Linked DNA regions of Desulfopila inferna. The protein of the gene in region 1 interacts with the protein of each later gene in a pairwise test. Links are inferred from orthologs where the notes say so. Each region holds a gene or a part of one and is shown on either strand. Other genes may lie near its edges. The genes, in order: ndk and JWG88_RS06750.

What was found.
Region 2: the proteins of ndk (region 1) and JWG88_RS06750 interact in binary tests that used the Escherichia coli proteins (3 or more experiments, as listed by UniProt). The link is inferred for Desulfopila inferna from one-to-one orthologs.

The regions. Positions count from the first base shown.
Region 1 is NZ_JAFFQE010000001.1:303,720-306,926, forward strand. Bases 52-2,926 are described here. They hold ndk (nucleoside-diphosphate kinase), read right to left. Parts: upstream 1,759-2,926; coding sequence 1,345-1,758; downstream 52-1,344. Other genes in these bases: xseA (exodeoxyribonuclease VII large subunit), read left to right, coding at 52-1,121; JWG88_RS01230 (hypothetical protein), read right to left, coding at 1,879-2,262; cbiB (adenosylcobinamide-phosphate synthase CbiB), read right to left, coding at 2,672-2,926. In the rest of the region: more of xseA, read left to right, coding at 1-51; more of cbiB, read right to left, coding at 2,927-3,207. UniProt on the Escherichia coli protein: Major role in the synthesis of nucleoside triphosphates other than ATP. The ATP gamma phosphate is transferred to the NDP beta phosphate via a ping-pong mechanism, using a phosphorylated active-site intermediate.
Region 2 is NZ_JAFFQE010000002.1:623,174-626,327, forward strand. What follows is about bases 286-3,107. They hold JWG88_RS06750 (5-formyltetrahydrofolate cyclo-ligase), read right to left. Parts: upstream 2,078-3,107; coding sequence 1,493-2,077; downstream 286-1,492. Other genes in these bases: JWG88_RS06745 (HD domain-containing phosphohydrolase), read right to left, coding at 286-1,246; JWG88_RS06755 (sulfurtransferase TusA family protein), read left to right, coding at 2,344-2,586; JWG88_RS06760 (serine hydrolase), read right to left, coding at 2,773-3,107. Outside these bases: Asp-tRNA(Asn)/Glu-tRNA(Gln) amidotransferase subunit GatC, read right to left, coding at 1-119; more of JWG88_RS06745, read right to left, coding at 140-285; more of JWG88_RS06760, read right to left, coding at 3,108-3,154. UniProt on the Escherichia coli protein: Involved in the removal of 5-formyltetrahydrofolate.

The DNA.
Region 1 (3,207 bases):
TTATCTGTCATGGTAAACTCTCGGTGTACGAACCGCGCGGGGAATATCAAATCATTGTTGATACCATGGATTTTACCGGCACCGGAGATCTGCAGATACAATTTGAGAAGCTCAAGAGAAGGCTTTCAGCAGAAGGTCTTTTTCATAGTGACAATAAAATAGCGATCCCTGCATTCCCTGACCACATAGCCCTGGTCACTTCTCCCACCGGGGCCGCAGTTCGGGATTTTTTAAAAATAGCCTCAATGAGAAAATTTTGGGGAAAAATTTCCATTATTCCCGTAACCGTACAGGGCAAAAATGCCTCCGCTGAAATAGCCGCCGCCATTGAAATGGCCTGTTGTTCAACCGATGCAGATGTCCTTGTTCTAATACGAGGCGGAGGCTCACTGGAGGATCTCTGGTCTTTTAATGAAGAGCGGACTGCTCGGGCAATCCATGAGGCCACCCTTCCCGTTGTCAGCGGAATTGGTCATGACACCGACATCACCATTGCCGATTTATGTGCAGACCTGCACACTCATACACCAACCGCGGCGGCGGAAGCAATTATAGCGGACAGCGGTGCCCTTGCGAAGGTTTTCAGTAATTATAAACAATTTCTGATGGAAAAGATGCAGCGTCGCCTTGGAGAAAATGAAGAAAAAATTAGCAATCTGCGCAGAATAATCGGTGATCTGGATTTATTTCTGGCAAATTACCATCTTAAGCTCGATTATCAGACTATTTCTCTATCCAACTGTATTCAACGCAAGATATCACATCTGACTGCCAAGCTTGAAAATACCGTCGACAGACTGCGCAACCAGGCGCCGCTTCAAAAAATAACCCATCAGGAACAGAAGCTTCTCCATCTTCGCCATCAGCTCTCCGCCAGAATACATCGAACTATTGAACGTAAAGAGGAAAGTTTCATCAGGCAGGCTGCCCTGCTGGATTCGGTGAGCCCGCTTTCTATTTTATCTCGCGGTTATTCAATAGTGAGCAAAGAAGGAGTTCCGGCAGGGGGCAAAGTGATAATAACCAGGTCTGATCAGGTAGAAAGAGGAGCCGTCATCAATGTGCACCTCCATCAGGGGGAATTGGAGTGCGAAGTGTTGAATAAAAAAAATGGCAACTGATTTTTCAAGTGAAAGCTTTTACGAGCCCCTCAATTACCATTTTTTATTCCTGATTACCCTGAATCCTCTGCTCAGAATCGGGACTGCTCTGTTCACGGGTCTCTGCAGCCCGGACGGCTGCAGAGAAGCCCTCGTGTACGAGTTTATGGCTTCCCGCTGAAAGAGCAATCCCGTTCTGAGCCGGGATGCTGAGTTCAGAGGTAATCAGATTTTTATTTAACAACTAGAGCAGTTCCAGGCCGGAAAAGAAATACCCTATTTCAAATGCCGCGGTTTCCGGTGCATCGGAACCGTGTGTTGCATTTTCTCCGACAAAAGTTCCAAATTGTCGCCGCAGAGTCCCTTCCTCTGCGTCGTCCGGGTTAGTTGCCCCCATCAGTTTCCGCCATTTCCCTATGGCGCCATCCGCTTCAAGAACCATGACCACACATGGTCCGCTGCTCATGAAATCGGTAAGTTCGGCAAAAAACGGTCTATCCTTGTGCACATAGTAAAATCCCTCAGCCTCAACCTTACTTAGATAGAGTTTTTTTAATCCCCTTACAGTAAAACCTTCCTCATAGATGCGTGCCAATATTTTTCCGGCGTTGCCGGCACGGAAAGCATCGGGCTTTATAATTGCAAATGTTCGTTCCATAATTCTTCCCTCCGAAGTTAAATCAAAAAAAATTGTGTATGACCGGAAAACCTCTAGCATCCGACCTCCTGGAAGTCAAGCTTAATAACAGGAAAAATGGAGCATCAGGTTAAGGAGTTCTTATGGAGAGTCCGAGGCGATATTTTCATTGAAACCCGGGTCGAGAATATCATTTACTTCGATGGTGATTTTGTTTACCGTATCCGCGAGCTGCTGCGCCCCACTTTTACGTGCCTCACGTAATTTGTCGCCCCAAGTCTGGAGTTGGTCGGTATCTATTTTTCTTTCAGTATTGTCCTTCGACCATTCCGTTCCGATACGTATGCCCAGTGTCTCTAGTAGACGTTGCGCCTCCGGCCTTTCTTCCATGGGAAGGCAGGTAAGAATCTCTTCAGAAATTTCTTTCCAGCCGGAAAAGAACATAAGACCGTTTTGAAACTTGTTATACCACTCCTGCTCTTCCGTGGACAGTTGTTCGACCAGTTCTTTATCAATTTTTGTCACATCAAGACCTTCTTCCTGTAAATCATTTTGAGTTTTTTCAGAAAAATCCTCATTATCCTCAGCAAATACCGAGGGACAGTACATACAAATACAGATGACTATAAATATGCGAAATAATATAATCATGTTAAGAAAAATAAGGAAAACAGGATGAGTGGTAATTCATTGTGGAAAATCTTTCAGGCAGATTAAAGCACCTATATAATTATATCCTTATGGACAAATAGTTCAAAGCTTATGGATTAGTTTAAAATATCACCCAGCTGAACTGGACTCTTTACAGTACCCCGTTGAGGGATATTAAGACCTTTAAACAAATGTTTTCTTGCAAGATGCTGAGTTTACAGAAGATCCAAAAAGGCAACGTGAGAGATAATCTTTCATTTTTAAAGCCCAAATATGCCGCGCATCATAAAACCATCGTTGCCCAAATGCAAATATTTCTACCGAGCAGAAGAAAAAAAATACATACAAATGACGCAGTCAGAATAATCCTGTTCGCCTCGATAATGTGATGCGGCAAAATTCTTTCTGTGTCGTCGCCGATGAATGGTTTTATCACTATCTCACCAAAATAGCTTAAGGGACCGCCGAATTGAAAACCGAGGGCGCCGGCAAGTGCGGCTTCGGTATGACCGGCATTCGGGCTGGAATGATTGTGCCGATCGCGAAAAAAAATTCTGCAGCTGTTTTTTCCGTCATACCCCATCAGAAATGAGGTCAGGACAACGGCCAGCCCACTGAGGCGTGCCGGTATGAAGTTAGCTACATCGTCAAGCCGAGCGGGCGCCCAGCCAAAGTAGAGATATACCTCATTTTTATACCCGAACATGGAATCCATGGTGTTGATCGTCTTATACATTGTCATACCTATTGCGGCCATTGCAATTTCACTCAGGGGTGTGAAGGCGGCGAACAGGGAGAAAACAACGGCCCAGAAAAGAG
Region 2 (3,154 bases), on another replicon or contig:
TTGGCAGCGTAGTTAAGTATGGTGTCCAACTGGATGGTCATTTTCTCGAGTTCATCCTCGCTTAAATTGAGTCTGGCCAGATGGGCAACATGTTCCACTTCACTTCTGGTAATTTTCATAATTTTTCCCGCAGGACAGGTTAATTCTTAGGTAAGGTGTATTTTCCAAAAAAATCCTCGGTGAAAACTGAGCTCTTCAAATTGTAATGAACAATAGTTTTCGAAAAGACTTCAACTGTATCCCGGTCAAACTGGGTTCCCGAACAGGAATGCAGCTCCGTCAGCGCCTCTTCCATATCCATATTTTTTCGATAATTTCTCTTGGAAGTCATGGCATCATAGCTGTCGACAACCGTCAGTATTTTGGTAAGCTGGTCCAGTTGATTTCCGTGCATTCCGTCAGGATACCCTTTGCCATCTATTCGTTCATGGTGATGCCGAATGATGAAACGTTCTCTCCCCATGAATTTTAAGGGCTTGACTATATTGGCTCCGACACTGGGATGTTTTCTGATAAGTATCCATTCTTCCTCGGTTAACTTGCCGGGTTTCTGAATACAGGATAGATCTATGACCAGTTTGCCTATATCGTGAAACTGGGACGCCCTGCGCAAAACAAGTTGATCCTCTTCTTTTAAATCCATGGCCCTGCCGAGCACAGCAGCGTATTCGGTCACCCTCATGGTATGACCGGCTGTGTAGTAATCCTTCTCCTCCATGGCGTTTTGCATGCTGCTCATCAACTGGACGGTTGCTTTTTCCAGATTCTCGCTGTAGGTGAGAAGAAGTTTATTCTGTTCCTCAAGCATCTCGGCTTTTTTACGCACATCATCTTCCAAGGCCTCTCTGTAGAGCCTGTCCTTGATGACATACATTCTCTTCTCTATGGCACGCCTTATCTTGACATTGAATATATCTAGATCTTCTATGGGCTTGGTCAGAAAATCATAGGCGCCCAGGTTTATCGCCTTGACGGCATAATCCATAGAACCAGCACCAGTTAAAAAGAGGACCGGAATATCATACTCCATCTTGTTGAGCTGGCTAATGGTGGCAAAACCATCCATGCCCGGCATATTGATATCCAGTATAATAACATCAAAACTATCATTTATGACCTCCATTACTCCACTGCCGTCCACCACTGTTTCTACCCTATGCCCAAACATCTCCAATATTTTGGACACGGTATTGCGGACCATCGGATCATCATCGGCAATGAGTATCTTGGCTTTTTTGTTCTGCAAAATGACCCCTTAAAGGAACAATACCTCACCATTCAGCCGAAGCCGGGTGGCATAAATAATTATATAATATTTCAAAACTTTACTGACCTTTATTAAATGATGATCGAATATCACCTACTCCTGCTTTTTCTCTGAAACCCGACAAAAGAAGGCCTGGGAGAAGGGTGAAGTTAAAGCCGCTCTCACTCTACTGTTTCCTTCTTTTTTTTTCAAACTTTACCTTAGCCGCCAGAGTAAACACCATTTTTACAATCTTTTTGCCTTTATCGTTCTTTGCTCGGTGACGATGTAGTCCAGCAATTCATCGTGCGGCTGGATCGGGGCTTCCTCAACCATCTGCATCTCAAAAGCAAGTCCTATCCGCACGGCAAAAGGTATTTTTTCCAGAAAACGATCGTAATAACCGCCTCCATAGCCAAATCTCGCCCCTCTCTCGTCGAAAACCGAACCCGGTATTATAACTACATCTATATTAAAAGGATCTGTCACGTTATTGCGTACGCGTTCTTCATTGGGCTCCGGAATATTACAATATCCCGGCACCAGATCTCGGGACAGATCCTCAATGTGTATAGCCTCCATTCTTCTTTCCGCAACATGCGTTATCGGAACCGAGATTTTTTTGGAATTCTTTAATAACTCTTCTATCAACCAAAGGGTACTCACCTCGCTGCGAAAGCTCACATAGATGAATATATTCAGTGCGCTTTGTATTTCATCGAGGCTCAGTATCTTTTTTTCTATTATTCGGCTTTTTTCTGAAATTTCTTCAATCGTGAGGCTGTCTCTCTGTGCAAGTTTCTCTTTTCTAATTTCTTTTGCATAATTCATATTAATCCCTTTCTTTTATTAATGATCTCGTTCTAAGTTACCAAAGACGGACTCTGCTACAAGCACCCTGTACGGGCATAAACTCCGAATTCGAGAAAGCTCTATCTCCTGGGTGTAGAATCGAGCTTTTTACAAGCCCATCTTTATTCATTTACTTGACATGGTCGTAGACTTTAAGTAGCTTTTTTGTACCCTGACAAGCCGGATTATAAAAAAGCCTGCTTTTGGTTTGAGTGCATCTTACAAAACAATGACATCGAGATCATATGATAATAGGTTACGAAGTTACTCCAAACAGGTCCATAAATGCAAAGGATCTTCACAGTCCTCTGCCTCTGCTCAGACTTAAAAAAGAGTTGGCACTCATGCATGCTGAAGAAATATTGCAGATAGACTGTACGGATGCAGGCTCTGGCAATGACATTGCCAATTGGTGCTCAAGAATGGACCATACCTTTCTGGGTGAAAAACAAGAACCTGAATATACCAGCTTTTTCGTTCAGAAATGATAGTTCGGTAAAAGTCATTGGAGTTGCCGCGACGGACTCTTTGACAAGCACCCTTTCGCGCCTTAACTCCGACTTCGGGATGAATCCGTTGTGTGCGGAAAATCTGAAACGTAGGAAAATACTTGCAGTAGGGCGAATCGCCATTTCAGATATACAACGACGTATATCGTGCTTTTTATGGATCCATCAAAAATTATCCTTTATTAGATTTTCCATAACAGCATCGTGAATGCGAGGTCTCATTTCTTGTATTTTCCTCTTATCAGCGCCACAAATAACCCTGTTTGTCAGCAGAACTATCAATATTTTCTTTTTCAGGTCAATCCAGAAAGAGGTACCGGTAAACCCCAGGTGGCCTATTGTCTGGGTGGAAAAATATTTTCCACTTGAAGGAGACTCTCCGGTTACCACATCGAATCCAGCTACCCGGTGGTTATTGTTCTTCCTGTTGAGGATATAGAGCAGATCATCTCTCTCATAAGATGGATGATTACTTCTGCCGAGATAGTTTAAGAGGATATCTTCACACAGATGCATAATTCCCCCGAGGGTCGCGAAAAGCCCTGCG